3 regions of the Psychrobacillus sp. NPDC096426 genome follow, and region 1 is predicted to be linked to each of the others. Evidence: riboswitches for the same ligand, from Rfam matches in the RefSeq annotation. Region 1 holds a riboswitch; each other region holds the start of a gene.

Region 1 (7,581 bases):
TAGCAACAGAGTATTTTTAACTTTAGGGATATTAGTACTTGTATCAGGCATTAATGCAGAAAACGACATGCCAAACGTTTATTCCCTCCGTAACGTGATCTACTGATGGTACCAGCGTCGCTGCATTTGTCCATGTATTTAGCGTATTGCTAAGGTCTAAAATACGATATTTGAAAGGGAGAAAAAAACATGCATCAAGAGAACAGACTACCAAGAAACGGAAAAGAGGGAGCAATTTACGGCACAATTATTTGTACACTTTCAGTATTATTTATGGGCTCAATCAACATGATTGTTGCAGCAGGAGAATTCAACGGTGACGTTGCAATGCAAATGTTAATTACTTTACCTATTTTTTGGGTTATCGTCATGGTTATTGAACCGGTAGCAATCGGTCGTATGGCAGAAGCTTTAACTGCTAAATTGGTTTCACCGACAGATAGCTTTAACGCTCGTATTATGTTCCGTACACTTTTCACAGTATTAGGCATGTCATTTGTAATGACAATTGTTGGAGTTATCTATGGAAATGGTTTTACAACTGAAAACTTTTATCATTTTATCCACACCTGGCCACGTAACTTCATAATTGCGCTATTTTTAGAGAGCATAGTTATCCAACCAATCGCACGCTTTGCAATGGTTAAAATGCACGAAGCCCAAGACAGAAAAACAAGCCCACAAACACATACACAAATTAACTAATAAAAGCACTCAGACTATTGCAAAGCCTGAGTGCTTTTTTGGATCATTATCGAAAGCTTCCGAATTTAAACGTGGTTTAAGCTATTTATGATGCTTCACATTGAACAGTATTTTGGCTCGTAAAGTATCAAATGAGTAAACTCTATTGAAAAAAGCGATACCTCCCTATATTTCTCAAGGAAAGTATCGCTTTTTTTCGATAGAAGGTACCTTTCAGTGCCCTCCTTTATTTGGAAGCTTTTCTTATTATAATCCTGCTTTTTCTTTTAAAGCGTCTGCTTTATCTGTTTTTTCCCATGGTGCATCAATGTCTGTACGACCGAAGTGACCATAAGCTGCAGTTTGCTTGTAAATTGGACGACGTAGGTCTAGCATTTTAATAATTCCTGCTGGACGAAGGTCAAATAGTTCACGTATATGTGACACTAATTGTGCCTCTTCTACTTTCCCAGTTCCGAATGTATCTACAGCAATAGATACAGGCTGTGCTACTCCAATAGCATAAGCTAATTGAACTTCGCAACGATCTGCAAGTCCTGCAGCTACAATATTTTTTGCCACATAACGAGCAGCATATGCAGCAGAACGGTCTACTTTCGTTGGATCTTTACCAGAGAAAGCACCGCCTCCGTGACGAGCGTATCCACCGTACGTATCAACGATTATTTTACGACCTGTTAAACCAGCATCCCCTTGAGGTCCACCAATTACAAATCGTCCAGTAGGGTTGATAAAGTATTTTGTATTTTCATCGATTAAATGAGCAGGAACAATCGGCTTGATCACTACTTCTTTTAAATCTTTTTGAATTTGTTCTAACGTAATCTCTGGATGATGTTGTGTAGAAATAACAATCGTATCAATGCGAACTGGATTATTATTTTCATCATATTCCACTGTTACTTGCGTTTTACCATCTGGGCGTAAGTAATTTAATGTTTCATCTTTACGCACTTCCGCTAAACGACGTGACAATTTATGAGCTAAACTAATTGGAAGTGGCATCAGTTCAGGTGTTTCATTACACGCGTAACCAAACATTAAACCTTGGTCCCCTGCTCCAATTGCTTCGATATCTGAATCTGTCATAGAACCTTCACGAGCTTCTAACGCTTGGTCGACACCTTGCGCGATATCAGCTGATTGCTCATCAATTGCAGTTAACACTGCAGAAGTCTCTGAGTCAAATCCGTATTTCGCACGAGTGTAACCTATCTCTTTAATAGTAGAACGTACTACTTTTGGGATATCTACATAAGTAGACGTTGTAATTTCTCCTGCAACTAAAACAAGACCTGTTGTTACACTTGTTTCACAAGCAACACGTGCATTTGGATCTTCCGTTAAAATTGCATCTAAAATAGCATCCGAAATTTGGTCACAAATTTTATCTGGATGCCCTTCTGTAACTGATTCCGATGTAAATAATCGGCGTTGTGTCATAGAATATTCCTCCTGTATCCTGCGAGATTTCTCTCAAGAATTGATACGGTACTCATTCCCATGTCAAGCTGTTTTGGACTTGGCACACAAGGATAAAGGCCGATGTCATAAAAAAACCTTTCGCTCACGTAAATACATGAGGAAAGGTAATAATTTCATAAGCACCTTTCACTCTTATCAATCAAGGAATCTCACCTTGTCTCAGGTTGGGCACCTTTGTAATCGTGAAAATAATTACAGGTTGCCGGGTTTCATAGGGCCTGACCCCTCCACCAGCTCGGGATAAGAGTATCCGTTCAATTTAACATCATACGGAAACTGCATATAAAAGTCAATAAAAATATCCATTATTAAAATGAAAATAAACGTTTAAATAGTATAGACTATTAAGCTAAATGTGTTATACTAATTCACATATCAAGTAAATACATCCTCCAAAATGGAGGGAAAAACGAAAAAAGGATGGTATATACAATATGAATTCAATCGATACGGTGAGTGAACTGAACGAATTGCTAGCTGGAAATAATATAAGCGTACAATTATCAGTGCCGCAACTTGTGGAAAAAGCAACATCTAGAGGGGAAGCAATTTTAACTTCCACCGGTGCCGTAAAAGCGGAAACAGGTAAATACACAGGCCGTTCCCCACAAGATAAGTATATCGTAGAAGAACCTATCTCTAAAGACAAAATCGATTGGGGTTCCGTAAACCAACCTATCTCTTCTGAAATTTTTGATGCACTATATAAAAAAGTAACAAACTATTTAAAAGAACAAGAAGAAATATTTGTATTTAAAGGATTCGCTGGCGCAGATAAAGAATCCCGTCTTGGTATTCAAGTAATTAATGAATTTGCATGGCATAATTTATTTGCCCACCAATTATTTATCCGCCCTACAGAAGAAGAACTGATAACGCATCAATCTGATTTCACGATCGTAAGTGCACCTAATTTCAAGGCAATTCCTGCTATTGATGGAACAAAATCAGAAACGTTTATCATTGTTTCTATGGAAAAACGTATCGTTTTAATCGGTGGTACGGAATATGCCGGAGAGATGAAAAAATCAATCTTCTCTATTATGAACTATTTGTTACCAGAACAAAACATTTTACCTATGCATTGCTCTGCTAATGTTGGAGAAGCAGGCGATGTTGCATTATTCTTCGGTTTGTCTGGAACAGGTAAAACTACCCTTTCTGCAGATGCAGGACGCAAATTAATCGGAGATGACGAGCACGGTTGGTCCGATAATGGCGTGTTTAATATCGAAGGTGGCTGCTACGCAAAATGTATCGACCTCACTCGAGAAAACGAACCACAAATTTTTGATGCTATTACATTCGGAACAGTTTTAGAGAATGTAGTAGTAGATCCAGAAACTCGTGTTGCGAACTATGCGGATGATTCATTAACAGAAAATACACGTGCAGCATATCAAATTCAGAATATCGAAAACATTGTGGACCCTTCTGTTGCTGGTCATCCAAATACAATTGTTTTCTTAACTGCTGATGCGTTTGGCGTATTACCTCCAATTAGTAAATTAACGAAAGAACAAGCAATGTATCACTTCTTAAGTGGTTTTACATCAAAGCTTGCAGGTACAGAACGTGGAATCACATCACCACAACCAGCATTTTCTACTTGCTTCGGCTCACCGTTCTTACCATTGCATGCGACTGTTTACGCAGAAATGCTTGGAAAGAAAATTGACGAGCACGGTGCACAAGTATTCCTTGTAAATACTGGATGGACTGGTGGAGAGTACGGTGTTGGTAGCCGTATGAAACTTGCTTACACTCGTACGATGGTACGTGCAGCTATCGATGGAAAATTAAGAAATGTAGAAACTACGACAGATGCAGTGTTTGGTCTTGAAATCCCTACAGAAATAGAAGGAGTACCAGCAGAAGTGTTAATCCCACGTAATGCATGGGAAGATCAAGCATCATATGATGCAAAAGCTACGGAACTAGCACAAGCTTTCCGTGAAAACTTCCAAAAATTTGGTACCGTATCCGAAGATATTTCGCTAAAAGGCGGACCATTTGCATAACAGAACAAAAGAGGATGTCCCCTACAAATATGGTGACATCCCCTTTTTATTAATCTTCGTTTTCATCATAAAAAGATGTGACAGCAGATGTAGCGAACAGAGATATGAACTTCTCCGCTTCTTCTTCATTCACTTTATACAAAATTATTTCCGCCCCATAATGACCAATTTCTAATCGCTCGTCTCCTGCCGTATTCAAAAACATTTTGAACCATTTTAACCCGCCTTTTGGATCAATGGAGTTATTTCGAAAATAAGTACGATTTTCCTCATTTAAATTAATCGTCATTACTTTTACAAGTCCCTCATTTATAGAAGAAACCGCTTTTGGTCTCAGTTCATCAATTACTTCCACTTCTTCTTTCCAACTTTGGATAATGACATCATCAATTTCATCTGTATACAAATCCCAAAGATCCGTCCAAAAGCTTGTATCGGAAGCGAAAGATGATTTTCCATCAATACTCATTGACTCTGTTGTGACAATCACATTTCCCAATTTCAAACTCCTCTCTGCATCTTCATCCACCTACACGCATCTTTCACTACTTGTCGATTTACTTGACTAGGGAAAAAATGTGTAAATTCAGGATAATACCATGTTTCCACTATTTTATTATTCCCTAATAATTTTTTTTCTAACGTTTCCGCATGCACAAAGGAAACATTTACATCCAACTTCCCATGAATAATCAAGGTAGGAGCTTCTATTTTAGAAATTTTAGGAAAGACGTTCCGTTCCTCGTATGCCACTGTTTTATTTGTTGGAGTGCCACCTATTACGCGTTTCATCATCCGTCGCATATCCAAGCGTTCTTCATAAGTTAAATAAATATCCGACACCCCTGCCCATGTCACAATTGAAGCAATATCATTTCGTAAAATAGCAGTCCACAACGCCATGATGCCACCTCGAGAGAAAGCGAATAGATGGATTCTAGTCGAGATACAAAATTGCTTTAATACATCCGCTGCATAAACAGCATCTAATCGATCTTCTCCTGCGAACTCGTCTCTTCCCTCTCCTCCACGGTTTCCACGATAATAAGGGGCAAAAACGGTAAACCCCTCTGACGCAATCTGAGCAATACGGGCAGGTCTTACCATACCAATACTTTGCATACCACCTCGCAAATACAATATACCTTCATACGTTCCTTCTTTTTTCGGAGTCGCGAGCATCCCTTTCACTCGCAAACCACAAGACCAATATGTAATTTCGATTAAATCGATTTGTGGATTTGGTGATGGATATAACCGTAATCTTTCAATCGTTCCATTTTCCTTCATACATGTTCACCTTCTCTAACATTACTTGCATACCCCGATCTTGCATATGGAAGCTTAAATTTTCGCAGTTGGACAGTTCATCCATCGCCAACCACATAGCGCCATCTGTTTCATAATTGGCCCTCTCTTCATGGATATACCCAACTTCCGCTATAAATACCGCCTTACAAAATGGATCTTTCTCATGCACCATATATTCGGCAAACCATTGAGGATTGACAATCTCCACGTTTGTTTCCTCTAATACCTCACGTACTGCTGCTGCCTTTAATGGTTCGTTTTCTTCCACTTTTCCACCCGGAAACTCTATACCTCGCGTAGGATGTTTTGTTAATAGCCACTTTTCTTCATATTTTGCTATTACTAACACATGCATTGCCTTTATCGGAAATATTCCTTTTTCAAACGATAGTTCAACTTGTATACCATTCAAGTCTTGGAAAGTAATCATGCATTATCCCTCCCTTTTCACTTATAAAAATTCTATCATATGATGAATTTAAAGAATAATATTCCAGTACACAAGCATAATCCCAATATCCGCTAAACAGTGACTAATAATTGGCGCAGTAATCGATCCAAGTTTAATACGAAATATTCCCCACATTATACCTGCTAAAAAAACAGGGATTACCGCAAGCATATTGAATGGGAAACTAAAAATTTCCATAACGACAATCAAATGGTACAGACTATAAAATATAGCCGTAATCATTACGGCTAAAACATTTCCTAATTTTAGGAATATCCTTCCATACATGAATTCTCTCCAATAAAGTTCTTCTAAAATAGGATTAATCAACGCTAATACTAAAACGAGTAGAATTACCTTCGTTCCACCAAAATCCCATTTCTTCAACAATTGCTGCAATTGGGGGATATCTAAAACAGAAGATTGAAAAATTACTACAAAGCCATAAATAGAAACTAAGCAAATCAATCCGCTTACAATTCCCACAATAATAGACTTCATCGATATAAGAAGACGTATTTGGTATCTATTTGTCTTTTTCCAAAAAACTGTGATAATCGGAATGAACAGTAACCATCCATAAAAAAGAAAAAAAGTGATTAAAATATTTTGAAATAAGGAAAGACCGATGAATATTAATATCGTTGGTGCAAAAAGTAAGATAACTTGTTTGATCATACACCCTCCACCACCTTTTTGTTTTACCTGAGAGACTACTTTCCTGTATAAGTTCTTTGGGCATAACAATGGAAACTACGGTGAACTTATTTCTATTTCCATAAACATAACCAATATCCCTTTAATATAAATGATATTGTTTCTTGCTTAGTCAAGTTATACATTTTACATTTCAATGGCTTTTAGCGGTTTTTCTCTTAAAAATCCGAGGCCACTTACTGTATTATTAAAGACCAATTTCCTTCTATAATGAAACATAATAAATAAAGGAGGATTCAATATGGGCATACGTTTATTACGTTTTGAATATGATGGACAAGTTCGTTGGGGAGTTTATGAAGAGGCTTTACGTCTTGTAGAGGATACATTCCCGACATTACGAAGTATTTTAACAGATGGACACTTACAAATTGCAAAAGCTAAAACAGTAGGTGCCATTATTTCATTCGAGGATATTACCCTTTTATCACCAATCACACAAGACGGAAATATTTATTGCCAAGGTACCAACTACGCTGAACACCGTGAAGAAGCTGGTTTTACACTGCAAAAGCCAGCGTATAATTTACTGTTTATGAAGTCCCCAAGCACATTAAGTGCTGCTAATACAAATATAGTCTGTCCGAAAGATGTACAATTGCTTGATTATGAGATTGAATTAGGGCTAGTCCTCAAGAAAGATATCACAGAAGAAACCATTATTACCGAACAAAATATTGTTTATTATATTGGTGGATTAATTATAGCAAATGATGTCTCCGCACGCGATATACAAATTGTAGAACAACAATGGTTTAAAGGGAAAAGTTACCGTACTTTTTGTCCAACGGGTCCTTACCTTTACTTATTAGAAGACGATGAAATTCACTATCTGAATGATTTAGAACTGATTTTACGAGTAAATGACGAAGTTCGCCAGCATTCATTTAG
Region 2 (7,581 bases), on a different contig from region 1:
GTTAATGTATTTAAATACTTGTACAAATTACTTTTGGAAATACCCGTAATTTCTTGAATATCTGAAAACTTTAAAGGAATATCACTTTGCGCAACGGCATCGATAATTTGAATTCCTAAAGTTAAAGAGCCGATGGTTGTATTGCTAGACATTAAATTCATTCCTTTCTTCCTTTGTTTTTTTGTAATGCATCACAATTAACGGTTTAGAACCGACACTAAGGAGTATTTTACAATGACAATAGAAAATTTGAAAGAAAGTTCAACAATTATCAAATCAATCATCGATCAAATGGTTCACATAATAGAAGCAACAGAAACATCTTTCTTATATAAAAAGCCATCTGATGAAGAATGGTCAGTTATGCAAATTGCTTGTCATGTCATCGAAGCAGTCGAATTCTGGGTAGCAGATTTAGAAGCATTATTAATCGTTCCTGGGGCAAAATGGGGACGTAACCACGAGCATGTTCGACGTTTAGCCGCTGTGGAAGAAAATTATGTTGCTTCTGTTTCTACAGAACAAGTAATTACTCGTCTCCAATCGCTAATTTCTCTTACAAAGCGAGCGTTAAGTAAAGTCCAAGCGGAAGATTTAAGTAAAACTGCACCAAGCTATAACGCTAATTTTGATGGCAAACCGCTGTCTTTTTTAATCGATCATTTAATTGTTAAACATATAGAGAGTCACTTAGGTCAAATGGTACGTCATTTGGAGAAAGTACAATATCAAAAGAGTTAATAGCTATTATAAATATCAAGAGAAGATAAAAAGCACAAGAGACGCAAATGCGCGCCTTTTGTGCTTTTTATGGCAAACAAGCGATAAATTCGACGAAACAATGATAAAATCACAGTATTGGTGCACAGGAGGCTTGTATGATGAACTTTTCTTCTTTGATTAATGAGTTTGAACAATCTAATTTTTTTAAGTATATAGGATTCGAATGTGTAAGTGTTGAATATGGGAAAGTAATAATTCAAATAAAAAAAAGACCCGAAATTTCTAACTTAAAGGATATGTTGCATGGGGGAGTTATAATGTCTGGTCTAGATATAGTAATGGGCATAACATCTAGATCATTAGGCGTTAAGGCTGCATCAACCATTCAAATGGAAGTAAAGTTTTTAAATAGTGTTTTTGAAGGAACAAGTGAAATAATTGGTGAGCTTATACACCGCTCCGATCATACGGCGATTTTAAATGGCAAAGTAATCGATGAACAAGGAAACTTAATAGCATATAGTACAGCTACATTTAGACTATATAACTAAAACTAATGCCTCGTGTTCATTGGGCAATACATTTCCAATAAGATGTATTGCTTTTAATCCAAAGTGACAATATTATGAACACTCATAAAATGATTTGAATTTTCAGTTAAATAATTTATAATTTAAATAGAACGATTGTTCAAATGTAAGAAGGAGCTTCTAAAATATTGAATAAAAGACGTTATGATAGCGATAAAGCAAGGCAAGTAATAATGGAAAATTCATTCCTTTTATTTTCTGAAAAGGGATATACTCAAACAACCGTAGGGGATATTTCAAAAGCCTCTGGTTATAGTAAGGGACATATTTATTATCATTTTGAAAATAAAGAAAAGCTTTTTGTTTTATTAGCACAAAAATCAATGCGGGAATGGTATGAAAAATGGTTGGAAAAGGAACCGGCTTATTCAACTGCTACAGAGAAATGGTATGGAATGGCTATGCATGTTTTATACAATTACCAGACACCACTATTAAAAGCAGGGCAGGAGTTAGCATCTGATCCAAAATCAAGTCCAGAATCCGTGCAGAAATTATTCGAGCTAGCAGTAATACCAATGGGATCTTACCGTTCTATATTTCAAGAAGGGGTTGAACATGGAGAATTTAAAGAAGGAAATATTGAGGAGTGGACTGCACTATTAGGAACATGGCTAGGTGGCTTATGCCAACTTACGAACACCACCCAAGATTTAAGTACGCTAGAGCCACTTTTTAAACAAGCGATTACAATCTTTTTAGCTTCGATTAAAAAAAGGGGGAATTGATATGAAAATTGGGTTCATTGGAGACAGTCTAACAGATGGTAGACCTGGCGTTTCTTTCTTTCACATTTTAAAAGAAAGGTACCCAACTGTCACGTTCGTCAATCTTGGGAAACCAGGGGAAACAGTTAAAAGCTTGCATGTACGGTTAACAAAAATGAAGCTAGCTACTGACTATGATTTGATATTCCTTTGGATCGGTGTCAATGATGTCTATTCTAAACTCTTAAGTGTTCAAGCACAGCCAGTGGTAAATAACCATGAAGAGTTTAAAGAAATTTATCAGCAAATTTTAGATATGGTAATTGCTTCATCAAGAAAGGTAGTTACCGTATCGCCATCCATAGTTGGCGAAGACCTTCACAATTCTCCTAATCAAGAAACGAAAGAATTGGCAGCCCTTATCGAATCCATTAGTAAAGTGAAGAGTGTAGATTATGTGAATATACAAGCAGCATTTAAGGAGCACTTAGTCAATGTAAATAGTTCAGATTACATTAGCACAAATCCGATGAGAGTCATGCTGGATGTTTTCTTCTATAAGAAACCTTCTAAAATCGACGAGTTATCAAAGAAAAGAGGACTAAATCTTACATTAGATGGAATTCATTTAAATAGTACTGGTGCACAAATTGTAGCGGACGTATATGCAGCAAGTATAAATCGGTTATAAAAATGGGGGATTTCGTATGGGAGACTACAAAAAGATTGCTATTGTAACAGGTGGTGCTTCAGGAATAGGTAGGGCATTATGCAACGAACTCGTGTCCCAAGATGTATTTGTAATTATTGCAGATATAAATGAAAAAGAGGGAAAAACTGCGGAGGTTCAACTTAACGAAACGGGGCCTAATGCTAGGTATGAGTATATGGATGTTACTGATTATAAAAGCGTGGAGAGTGTAATTGAATATACGTACAAAGAATTTGGGCGATTAGATTATCTATTTAACAATGCGGGTATTACAATGTATGGAGAGTTATATGATATGTCGAGGGAAGACTGGAAGGAAATTGTGAACGTTAATTTGTGGGGAGTAATCAATGGAACACAGGTTGGATATCGTATCATGAAAGAGCAAGGATTCGGTCATCTCGTTAACACAGCATCAGCTGCCGGGCTTGGGCCATCTCCTCTTACTACTGCTTACTCGACAACCAAACATGCTATTGTAGGCTTGACTAATTCTTTACATTTTGAAGCAGAAGAATATGGGGTAAAAGTGAGCACGCTTTGTCCAACATTTGTTGATACGCCTATTTTTACTAGTGCCAAGGCAATCAATATAGACAAAGTAGCTATGTACAAACAATTAGAAAAGCAAAAGTTAATGTCTCCAGAAAAACTAGCTAAAATCGCTTTGGATGGCGTTCATAAAAACAAACCGATTATTTGTCCAATGCCATTGCGTAGAACAATGGATATCTTTTTCACGCTAGTTCCTACAGCCCACCGTTCTCTTATGAAATTAGTTTGTAGGGAAGGTAGAAAAGCACGAATTTCTTAGACAAAATAACTCCGAGTATCTCGGAGTTATTTCCCTACAATATAAGTCTTTAAAAGCGCAGCTCGCTCACGCAATCTCACTTTCGCCTTCACCACTTTTGGCGTTTCTGCAGCTACAACATCCGTATCCCAATTTAGCTTACGAGCAAGCATTTTCGCACGATATAGATGGTAATCGCTCGTAATAATCGTCACAGAATCCACATCATCCGGCAACAGCTCTTGCGAAAACAACAAGTTTTCATAAGTAGAGGTCGAACGATTTTCCACGATGATACGCTCCTCTGCTAACCCGTTTTCCAAAAGGAAGTTTTTCATTAATACAGCTTCCTCTATATCTTCATCGGGACCTTGTCCACCAGATACGACGAGCTTCACATGAGGATTTTCTACAGCATACGCGAGTGCCGCTTCTAAACGATAACGTAAAGCAAGAGAAGGGACATTTCCTTTTTTCACTTTTGCACCAAGCACGATGGCGTATTCATTGGATCCATTTGCTTTCGGTTCTAATCCATCGTCTAGCCATTTGCTCGTGATCATCCACATACCAAATCCGCCTGATATAACAACTAGTAAAGGAATAAGCACGATCCACCTCACTTTTTTCTTCATATCATTCACACAGATGGTTTCTTTTTCTTCAAGAACGCGGATATTCTTGGTTCTTCTTTACGGGCTAGACGGCGAAAGTTTTCGATATGGAGAATAAGAGCCATGACGAATAAAAAAACGGCAACCGCAATAGGTGCAACCCCTTCGGCAAACCAAATGGAAGCCACTATAAATACTGCATAAAATACAAACACACCGATCAATAAAAAATCCGTTAAAAAAGTCGTACCTACTAATAATAAAAGTCCAATAAGTCCAATAGGCCAATATATAGCAAATAGTATTCCAATTATCGAAGCGGTCCCTTTCCCACCCTGAAATCTAGTATAAATTGGGAAATTATGCCCTAAAATAACAGCAGCTCCAGCCAAATAAAGCAATAAATCCGATTCCATAACGGAAAAAATACCATATTGTTGGATGCAAAAACGCACGCCGACAATAACGAGTACTCCCTTTAAAATATCAATCACAGCGACTAGGATGCCATATTTCATACCTAGCACAATCGCCGCATTCGAAGCACCAGAATTTTTGAGCCCTTCTTTTTTGATATTGACGCCACTTAGAACCTGCGCAACTTTCGAACCATGGATTGAGCCGACTAAGTAACTAATAACTAATATAATCAAAATCCAAACTGCCATCATCTCACCTCTCTATCTAATAACTACAATACATTAAACGTTCCATCACCAAAGAAGTTTCAGAATTTTTTATAAAAACACTTGACTTATAGTTTAATAGAATCTTATACTTTGTATCAAGATGGAAAACTAAATCTAATACTCTTATCAAGAGTGGCGGAGGGACTAGGCCCTGCGATGCCCGGCAACCACCGAGTTCTAAACTTGGAAAGGTGCTAATTCCTACAAATTCGGATTACTCGAATTTGGAAGATAAGAGGAGGAACATGCGAAACTGCACCCCTCTTCTTAATCGAAGCGGGGTTTTTTGTTTGTCCTAATGATTCTTACCCGTTTCCCAATGCGTCCATCTAAACTATTTTTAGGAGGAATTCAAAATGACAAATCTTCAAAAAGAAACAGTTCTTTTGCACGGTGGTCAACAGCCAGATCCAGTAACAGGTTCACGAGCAGTATCTATTCACAAAACGACTTCTTACGTATTTCGCGATACAGAACATGCACAAAATCTTTTTGCATTAAAAGAAACGGGCAATATTTACTCTCGTATTATGAACCCGACTGTCGATGTTTTCGAACAACGAGTAGCGCTTCTTGAAGGTGGAACGGCAGCAGTTGCAGTATCTTCGGGTATGGCGGCAATTGCGTTCTCGATTTTGAATATTGCGGGCGCAGGGGACGAAATAATTGCAGCAGAAAACTTATATGGCGGTACATTTAATTTATTTGCACATACGCTGCCTCGTTACGGCATTACGGTAAAATTCGTTGACTCTACTAATCCGGAAAACTTCCGTGCTGCAGTAACTAATAAAACAAAAGGCTTTTTCGCAGAAACGATTGGAAACCCAAGTCTAAATATATTAGATATAGAAAAAGTAGCGGCGATTGCAAATGAAGTAGGCGTTCCACTTTTAATAGATAATACATTCGCTACTCCGTATGGAACGAACCCGATTAAGCACGGTGCTCATGTTGTTATCCATTCCGCTACGAAATGGATTGGCGGACATGGAACGACGATCGGTGGAATCGTGGTAGACGGAGGAAACTTTGACTGGAACTCAGATAAATTCCCAGGGTTTACTGAACCAGATATAACATATCACGGATTACGCTATGGAATCGATGTACCAAACGTCGCATTTGCGATTAAATTACGTGTACAGCTTCTACGTGATTTCGGACCTTCGTTAAGTCCAGAAGCAGCGTTTTCGTTCTTACAAGGGCTAGAAACGCTCCATCTTCGAGTACCTAAGCACAATGAGAATGCACAAAAAATTGCGGAATATTTAGTAAACCATGAAGGTGTAGAATGGGTGAATTATTTAGGATTGGAAGATCATCCGTCTCATGAACTGGCGAAAAAATATCTACAAAACGGCTTTGGGTCTATCTTAAACTTTGGCGTAAAAGGCGGAAGAGAAGCAGGTCGTCGCATTATCGATAATATAGAAATTTGGTCGCATGTAGCAAACGTGGGAGACGCGAAGTCATTGATTATTCACCCAGCTTCTACAACACATCAACAGTTAACACCAGAAGATTTAGTGAAAACAGGCGTAACAGAGGATCTAATCCGCTTGTCTGTAGGGTTAGAAGCGGTAGAGGACTTACAAAATGCTTTAGATAAAGTACTTGTGGAAAAAACAAATGTCCTCTCTAGATAGAATTTTGTTGTTAATTGGGCGGAAATAGTCTACAATATGTAAAAAGCTCAATTGTGCAGATTTAGTTGGAGGAGAAAGTATGGCGAAAATAAAAGCAGCAATCTTAGGTTTCGGAACAGTCGGTCAAGGGATATATCATATTGTCAATGAAAAAAAAGAAGACTTAAAAAAATCGCTAGGATTGGATATTGAAATTAGCGCTATTCTTGTCCATAACCTATCCAAAGAAAGAATAGAAACTCCTGGTGTACTAGTAACAGATGACTTCGAGGACATCATTAACATTCCTGGACTACAAGTAGTTTTTGAAGCTATTGTCAATGAAGAACCGGCGTATAGCTATTTATGTCGAGCGATTGATAAAGGTTGTCACGTCATTACAGCAAATAAAGTGATGTTCTCCAAGTATAGTATTCCGCTACAAGAGCGCGCGAAATCCCGAGGCGTATTTGTCGGGTATGAAGCAACTACAGCTGGTGGAGTTCCTGTCATTAAAACATTGAAAAATTTGCTTCAAGTCAATTCAGTGAAGAAAATTCAAGGAATTTTAAATGGAACGTCGAATTACATTTTAACGCAAATGCGTGTAGATGAATGTCAGTTTGAAGATGCTTTAAAAGAAGCACAGCTCCTAGGATATGCAGAAGCAGATCCATATAATGACGTCTCAGGTCAAGACGCCTTCCGTAAATTAATGATTTTAAGTGCGCTCGCTTTTGGTAAACAGCCAAACTGGAACGATGTAAAAGTAGTGGGAATTGATGAAATTTCATTAGAGGATGTGAAAAAAGCGAAGCAAGAAGGTCTTCGTTACCGACATGTTGCAGAAATTGAGCAAGATGAAAACGGGGAACTATTTGCATCGGTTGGACCGCAACTTGTAGGCCCAGATCATCCTTTATACGCGATAGAAGGAGTAAATAACGCTGTTTCACTAGATACAAACTACATCGGGACCCTCACATTAGTAGGACCGGGTGCGGGGATGTATCCAACTGCAAGTGTTATGGTAGAAGATTACGCGGAAATCATTGGAAAACGTGCAGGATTTTTTATTACGATTTAAAATATATAGAAGTAAAAAATAGGATGATCTCTAATTGT
Region 3 (7,581 bases), on a different contig from region 1:
TCAATAAAATTGATAGTAACCAACTTGTTTTTGTCTTCATGATTCTTCTCCTTTTTGTGTACGTAGTAATGTCACAATATTTTTGTTGTATTCTGGATGAATGATTCCTTTTTCAGTTATGATTGCTGTTATTAAACGGCCTGGTGTCACGTCAAAAGCAGGATTATATACTCTTGTATTAGGAGGGGCTACCTGCTTCCCAGCAACATGCGTTATTTCTTCCGCTGGACGTTCTTCTATTGGTATTGCTTTGCCGCTTTCAATCGTTAAATCGAACGTCGAAATAGGAGCTGCTACATAAAATGGAATTTGATATGCTGCGGCTAATAAAGCCAAGTTAAGCGTTCCAATTTTATTTGCAGTATCGCCATTTGTAGCTATTCGATCTGCTCCAACGATAATAGCTTCTATCCCTTTTGCACTGATTGTATGTGCAGCCATACCATCTGTAATTAGCGTGACATCTACTCCAGATTGTTGAAGCTCCCATACAGTAAGTCTTGAACCCTGAAACACTGGTCTAGTTTCGCAAGCAAATACTTGAAACTTTTTTCCTTGTTCCTTACCAAGATGGAAAGGTGCTAGGGCAGTTCCATATTTCGCTGTTGCAATGGTTCCGGCATTACAAATGGTCATAACCTTTGTATGATTTCCAAGCAATGATAAGGCAAATTCACCAATTTTACGGCAAGAAGCTTCGTCTTCCTTGTGTATGCTAATAGCCTCTTCTAACAACCGTCCCTTCGCTTCCTGTACAGTTAAAGTGAGCGGTTTAGAACCTTTCAGACGCTCTAAAGCCCAAGCTAAATTGACAGCTGTCGGCCTAGACCCTGCTAAATACAAAGCATCCTTAACTAATAACTGCTGAAATTCATCCAAAGAATTTGTGTTGTAATGTTGTGCAGCTGAGGCTAATCCATAAGCAGCTGTTATACCAATTGCTGGTGCTCCTCGTACTTTTAACGTAATGATTGCATCGTATACATCTTCCAATGTTTCAAGTGTTAAGTATTCCACTTCTAGTGGTAGTTTCTGCTGATTCAATATTTCAAGCTTCTGATTGTTCCATTTGATAGATAAGGGAATACTCATTTGTGCAGCTCCTCAAGTAATTCAATTACCGCTTGTATAGAATTAATTTCTCTTCGTTTCAATATAAACACTTCACCTAACAGTAAAGCTTGTTTTTTCGAAACCGTTCTTTTTTCACCGTCTTCAATACCGTCCAAATCTTTCACATGTGCCAAACCGATTGTACGGCGTATTAACTCACAACCAGCAAAACCGAGTGTATCTTGGAAAACTTTCTCCAGAACATACGCCTTAAATCCTTTCGTATCTTTATACGATTCCACTGCCTTCGTATCCCAAAGTTTTGAAAACTCCGCAGAAAACACATCCCATGTTTCTGCAATATGGTGGAGGATTACCTCCCGTTGTTCCCCATCTCTTGTAATCGTTTGAACTATTAAATTAGCTAAAAATAATCCAACATCAAAACCAACCGGACCATAAAAGGCAAATTCAGGATCAATCACTTTTGTTTCCGTTTCACTCGCAAAAATACTACCTGTATGCAAATCTCCGTGAAGTAATGCTTCCGCTTCTGTCAAAAAACTTTTCTTCAATTTTGCGACTTCTAGCTTTAAAGGTTCATTACTCCAAATTGCTGCTACTGCCTCTCGTAAAGAAGGCTCAAAATCATTTGTTTCATGGTCAAAAAATGGATCGGTAAAGATGAGATCTTCTGTAATTTTACACAGTTCCGGATTAGAAAACTCGGAAACTAGTTTCTTTTTTTCAAATGGATGTAATGCAAAATCAGATGTATGAAATAGAGTTTGTGCTAGATATTCCCCTATATGGGATGCTAACTTAGGATAGGCTTCTAGACGGATCAACCCTTCCCGTGCAATAGTCAAATGTGATAAATCTTCCATCACTGTAATCGCCAATTCCTCATCGACTGCATATACTTTGGGCACTAGTCCCACTGCAAATTCTCCATGTTTTTGAAGTGCTTTTGCTTCAATTAGTGCACGCTTTAACGTGAGAGGCCAGCTTTCACCAACTACTTTTGCATACGGCAAAGCTTGTTTTAAAATGATTCCCTTTCCACTTTCTAATTCTTTGATATGAAAAACATAATTTAGATTCCCATCACCGATTTCACGACATTCCAACTCCGCGTCTTTTGGAAAAAGCTCCAGCCTTTTTGCGTATAAAATTGCCTTTTCTTCTGTTAATGATTCATACTCTTTTTTCGTAACTACCGTCATTCTTCTCTACCTTCCTGTACAAAATAAAAAGCCTCTTTCCAAAGAAAGAGGCGTAGAATAAGAGACTTCTCGCCTCTTATCTTTCAGAAAGTTCCCTTTCTGATGGAATTAGCACCGTGCCTTACGAGATGTTCATCTCGGCGCAAAAAAAGCGCCCCGTCTCACAACGGAATTACAGTCGGTTGCTGGGCTTCATAGGGCCATTACCCTCAGCCTGCTCTTGATAAGAGTGCTATTATTTGTAACTTTATATTGTTGATTTGAATCCTAACATAATTCAAAAAGTTCCGTCAACATATTTTTTAAAATTTTATAAAAATCTAAAAACTGTATTGACATTTTTCTTATTGCGTGAAATAATCGTTAGTAATTTGACAATAATAATAATTTCAATTGAATAATATTTTCTTATTTAGAGCAGGTGGAGGGACGAGCCCAATGATACCCGGCAACCGATTCATACTTTGAACACGGTGCTAATTCTTGCAGTCGGTTGACTGAGAAATAAGAAGTTGTTAACTATTTAACCTCTTCTTATTTGAAGAGGTTTTTTTAATTTGATTTTTTTAAAAGGGGATTGAAATTATGAGTGGAGTAACTTCAGTATATCAATTGTACGGAAATCCTGGATCATTCGAAAAAAAAGCAGAGGGCATCGCTTTAGGATTGACGATTGGCTCATGGACCGACCTACCTTTACTGGAACAAGAACAATTAAAACAGCATAAAGGGAATGTTGTTTCCATTACGCAGTTTGAAAATATACACCACCCATCTAAGACTGATCAAGTGAAAGCAGAGATCAAAGTAGAGTATCCTAGTGCCAACTTTTCAGCAGATTTGCCTGCCATCTTAACAACTGTTTTTGGCAAATTATCATTAGACGGGGAAGTGAAACTATTAGACTTAGAATTTTCACCGGAGCTTTTAGCAAAGTTTCCTGGACCGAGATTTGGTATCGAACATATTCGAAACATACTAAATGTACATGAGCGACCACTAATCATGAGTATATTCAAAGGGGTTATTGGGCGAGATATCGATTATTTAGCAGAGCAACTTCAACATCAAGCGCTTGGAGGGGTAGATCTTGTAAAAGACGATGAGATACTTTTTGACAACCCATTAACTCCTTTTGAAAAGCGAATAACAACTGCCAAAGAAGTGTTACGGCAAGTTTATGAAGAAACTGGACATCGAACGCTTTATGCAGTGAATTTATCTGGACGAACGTCGAAGTTAAGAGAAAAAGCTAGAAGGGCAAAAGAACTTGGAGCAGATGCTTTGCTACTAAATGTTCATGCATACGGGCTAGACGTACTACAAGAGCTTGTTGAAGATGATGATATTCAATTACCACTTATGGCGCATCCTGCATATAGCGGGGCTTTCACTTCTTCTCCATTTTACGGGGTCGCAACTTCCCTTTTACTTGGCAAATTAACGCGCTACGCAGGAGCTGATTTTTCGTTATTTCCTTCTCCGTATGGAAGTGTTGCACTCGAGAAAAAAGTGGCACTTACTCTAGGCGAAGAGCTAACAAAAGCAAGTTCTGTAAAAAGAACTTTTCCAGTTCCTTCTGCAGGTATTCATCCAAGTTTAGTACCTCTTTTAATGCAAGATTATGGAATCGATAGCATCATTAATGCTGGGGGTGGGATACATGGACATCCTACTGGTGCGATTGGCGGTGGGCTTGCCTTCAGACAAGCCGTGGAAGCTGTCCTAGCTGAAATTCCGCTTTCAGAAGCGGCAAAGCAGCATGTTGAACTCAAATCAGCAATCGAATTATGGGGGTAAGCATAATGAAAAAACTAGTCATCTTTTGCGACTTTGATGGCACGATTACGACTCAAGATAATATTATCTCTATTATGAAGCAATTTGCTCCTCCCGAGTATTTGCAGATCAAAGAGAATATTCTGGGACAAAAGCAATCGATTCGTAAAGGTGTCACGGATATGTTCGCACTACTTCCTGTTTCACTGAAAGATCAAATTACAACTTTTTTGCTAGAACAAGCACAAATTCGCGAAGGTTTTGCTGAATTTGTTTCTTATACAAAACAAAACAAAATTTCGCTTTATATTGTGAGTGGCGGAATCGATTTTTTTGTGAATCCAATGCTTGAGCCGTTCGGACCGTTTTCCGATGTTTATTGTAACGAATCGGACTTTTCGGGGGATACGATACAGATTAATTTTCCACATGGATGCGATGAGCAATGTACAAACAAAGGCTGTGGCTGCTGTAAGCCATCTATTATTCGCAGGCTCCAAGACAGTGATGCATTAAGCGTTGTCATTGGAGATTCTATAACAGATCTAGAAGCTGCTAAATTAGCAGACATCGTCATTGCACGAGATTTCCTGATAGAAAAATGCGAAGAACTTCTTATTCCATATGAACCGTTTGAAAGTTTCCATGATGTCATAAACATAATAGATGCAAAATTAGGTGTAGAAATATGACAGCACTTCAAAACAAATGGGAAGAATTAGCTGACATTAAAGACGAACTAGCCGCAAGAGATTGGTTCATGGGGACTAGTGGGAATTTAGCGATAAAAGTGAGCAATCATCCACTACACTTTTTAGTGACAGCTAGTGGAAAAGATAAAAAGAAGCGGACAATGGAAGACTTCTTACTCGTAGACACTAATGGACTTCCAGTTGAAAAGACCGATTTAAAACCATCTGCAGAAACATTACTGCACTGTGCCATATACGACAAAACATCAGCTGGATGTAGTCTTCATGTACATACAGTGGCGAATAATGTTATTTCTGAAATATATGGTGATGAGGGAAAAATTGACTTTCAAGGTCAAGAGCTTATTAAAGCTTTTGGTTTATGGGAAGAGGATGCGTTGCTCTCTATCCCTATCATTCCAAATCACGCGCATATTCCAAGCCTGGCAGAAGAATTTTGTTACCATATACATGCTGATAAAGGAGCCGTACTAATACGAAACCACGGTATCACTGTTTGGGGAAAAGACGTTTTCGAAGCAAAGAAACTATTAGAAGCCTGTGAGTTTTTATTTCAGTATCAACTAGCACTACTTCAAATAACATCAAAATAAGAGAGGAAGATTGAAATGGCTATCATTAAAATTCAGGGAACAAATGAAACAATTGAAGCACAAAACGAGGTTGCAGCATTTTTAGAAGATCAAGAGGTTGTTTATGAACATTGGGATATTGAAAAGTTACCGGTACACCTTCGTGAAAAATTTGATCTAAGCGATGCAGAAAAAGTGGAAATTCTACAAGCTTTTCAAACGGAGATTGATGACATTTCAGAACGTCGTGGCTATCAAGCATCCGATATAATTTCGTTATCTGATTCTAATCCTAACTTAGATGAACTTTTGAAAAACTTTGAACGCAAGCATATTCACACAGACGACGAAGTGCGCTATATTGTAAGCGGCCATGGCGTGTTTATCATCCAAGGAAAAGATGAGCGTTTCTTTGAAGTACATTTAACACCTGGGGACCTGATTTCTGTTCCTGAAAATATTACGCATTACTTTACACTTTCGGAAGATCGTAAAGTAGTTGCAGTTCGAATCTTCGTCACAACAGAAGGCTGGGTACCAGTTTACCAAGACGAAGTTGCTCAAAGCTAAATCAAAAACTCCTAAATTGCCGTATAAAGCAATTTAGGAGTTTTTTATCAATTATTAAGTAAATAGCGGGTACTTTTATTTACAAATTCACTGGAAAGAGTATAATGTGAAGGTGACGTAAGTCTATATTACTCACTGTAAAATCTATTTTTGACTAAATGAATTCTAATAAAATAAAAGCAAACTTCACTTTGTTTGAGAAGATGGGGTGGTAAAACCTAATGACACAAGAACCAGAATTGACACTTGTCGAACATTTAACAGAACTACGAAAAAGGCTTATCATTGTAGCAACAACATTTATCCTTTCACTTGCATTAGGATTTTGGCTTGCTCCAAAGACATTAACTTTTATAAAAAAACAACCTACAGCCGCCCATGTTGAATGGAACGTGTTTGGTTATACAGATGGTCTTATGATTTATGTTAAATGTGCTCTAATTTTAGCTATTTTAATCACTTTACCCATTGCAATGTATCAAATCTGGTTATTCGTAAAACCAGGTTTATTGGAGAAAGAAGCACAAGGAACAATTTTCTTTATACCCGTTTCGTTCTTTTTGTTTTTAGCAGGGATAAGTTTTAGTTATTTTATTCTTTTTCCTCTTATGTTGAACTTTATGTCTAGTATCAACGATTCTATAGGAGCTTTAGAAACTTATGGAATGCAACAATACTTTACATTTATGTTTAACTTAATTATTCCTGTAGGCATTGTTTTTGAATTGCCAGTTATTATTTTATTCCTAACAAAGTTGGGTATAATAACACCAGATCGATTGAGAAAAATGAGAAAGGTTTCATACTTTATACTAGTAGTAGTGGGAGTTTCTATCACACCACCAGACTTTATCTCTGATTTTATCATCGTTGTTCCATTACTATTACTTTTTGAAATAAGTATTCTTGTTTCTAGCTGGTCGTATAAAAAACAACTAGCAAAAAGAGCACTTGAGGAAGAAAAATTAGCAAAATAACCTATTATTCGAGGAGGAACATCCCATGCCAAATATCGGTGTACCAGGGTTAATCATCATTTTAGTTATTGCTTTAATCGTTTTCGGACCTTCTAAACTACCTCAATTAGGTAAAGCGGTAGGACAAACGTTAAAAGAATTCAAAAACTCTACAAAAGATATCGTGGATGAAGTAGCAGAAGAATTTAAGTTAGACGACAAAGAAACAGATACTAAAAAGAAAAACTAATACGAAAAGCCAGCTATCCTTTGGAATAGCTGGCTTTTATGATTTTTAAAAATTTTTAAAGAATAAGCGAATAACATCTGCGCCGCCTAAGAGTGTACCTAAAGATCCAACTAAATTAGTTAGAACGACTACTAATAAAATACGTGTAACTTTATTACGCCAAAAACCTTTTATCGTAAATACATCTTCCGAAAGAGTTTCAAAGTCCCCTATATTAGGACGACGAATATATGCTTGCACAATCCCTGATACCCAACCAGATGCTATTAGAGGATGTAATGTAGTAATTGGTGCTGCCACAAAAGCAGATAGTATAGCAAGCGGATGTGCCAAAGCAATAGCCGCTCCGATAGCTGCCGTAGTACCAGTCCACAGTATCCAACTTAAAGCTTGATCTAACCCAGCAGTAGGGTTGGCTAAAAAGGTGTAAACAACAATTGCGATAAGAAGGACCGGTATTGC

What was found. Region 1 has a riboswitch for S-adenosylmethionine ahead of metK (methionine adenosyltransferase). Riboswitches for the same ligand answer to the same signal wherever they lie in the genome.
Region 2: linked by a shared signal. The riboswitch ahead of ACIQYS_RS12545 (O-acetylhomoserine aminocarboxypropyltransferase/cysteine synthase family protein) and the one ahead of metK (methionine adenosyltransferase) in region 1 are both predicted to bind S-adenosylmethionine.
Region 3: linked by a shared signal. The riboswitch ahead of mtnK (S-methyl-5-thioribose kinase) and the one ahead of metK (methionine adenosyltransferase) in region 1 are both predicted to bind S-adenosylmethionine.

The regions. Positions count from the first base shown of each region.
Region 1 covers NZ_JBIWEX010000020.1:42,572-50,152, forward strand. The annotation lists gene ACIQYS_RS16095 (DUF2798 domain-containing protein) at 190-705, shown strand; gene metK (methionine adenosyltransferase) at 952-2,148, opposite strand; SAM riboswitch class I at 2,320-2,437, opposite strand; gene pckA (phosphoenolpyruvate carboxykinase (ATP)) at 2,625-4,211, shown strand; gene ACIQYS_RS16110 (hypothetical protein) at 4,261-4,710, opposite strand; gene ACIQYS_RS16115 (alpha/beta hydrolase family protein) at 4,713-5,501, opposite strand; gene ACIQYS_RS16120 (NUDIX domain-containing protein) at 5,479-5,952, opposite strand; gene ACIQYS_RS16125 (CPBP family intramembrane glutamic endopeptidase) at 6,001-6,651, opposite strand; gene ACIQYS_RS16130 (fumarylacetoacetate hydrolase family protein) at 6,932-7,581, shown strand, end outside.
Region 2 covers NZ_JBIWEX010000013.1:83,036-90,616, reverse strand. The annotation lists gene ACIQYS_RS12585 (IclR family transcriptional regulator) at 1-161, opposite strand, end outside; gene ACIQYS_RS12580 (DinB family protein) at 235-741, shown strand; gene ACIQYS_RS12575 (PaaI family thioesterase) at 882-1,274, shown strand; gene ACIQYS_RS12570 (TetR/AcrR family transcriptional regulator) at 1,442-2,041, shown strand; gene ACIQYS_RS12565 (GDSL-type esterase/lipase family protein) at 2,043-2,711, shown strand; gene ACIQYS_RS12560 (SDR family NAD(P)-dependent oxidoreductase) at 2,728-3,546, shown strand; gene ACIQYS_RS12555 (YdcF family protein) at 3,573-4,160, opposite strand; gene ACIQYS_RS12550 (glycerol-3-phosphate acyltransferase) at 4,166-4,807, opposite strand; SAM riboswitch class I at 4,949-5,066, shown strand; gene ACIQYS_RS12545 (O-acetylhomoserine aminocarboxypropyltransferase/cysteine synthase family protein) at 5,185-6,477, shown strand; gene ACIQYS_RS12540 (homoserine dehydrogenase) at 6,557-7,543, shown strand.
Region 3 covers NZ_JBIWEX010000006.1:79,369-86,949, reverse strand. The annotation lists gene ACIQYS_RS06900 (sugar ABC transporter substrate-binding protein) at 1-40, opposite strand, end outside; gene mtnA (S-methyl-5-thioribose-1-phosphate isomerase) at 37-1,092, opposite strand; gene mtnK (S-methyl-5-thioribose kinase) at 1,089-2,279, opposite strand; SAM riboswitch class I at 2,353-2,509, opposite strand; SAM riboswitch class I at 2,685-2,790, shown strand; gene ACIQYS_RS06885 (2,3-diketo-5-methylthiopentyl-1-phosphate enolase) at 2,865-4,079, shown strand; gene ACIQYS_RS06880 (2-hydroxy-3-keto-5-methylthiopentenyl-1-phosphate phosphatase) at 4,085-4,750, shown strand; gene ACIQYS_RS06875 (methylthioribulose 1-phosphate dehydratase) at 4,747-5,364, shown strand; gene ACIQYS_RS06870 (1,2-dihydroxy-3-keto-5-methylthiopentene dioxygenase) at 5,380-5,913, shown strand; gene tatC (twin-arginine translocase subunit TatC) at 6,135-6,890, shown strand; gene tatA (twin-arginine translocase TatA/TatE family subunit) at 6,916-7,119, shown strand; gene ACIQYS_RS06855 (TraB/GumN family protein) at 7,165-7,581, opposite strand, start outside.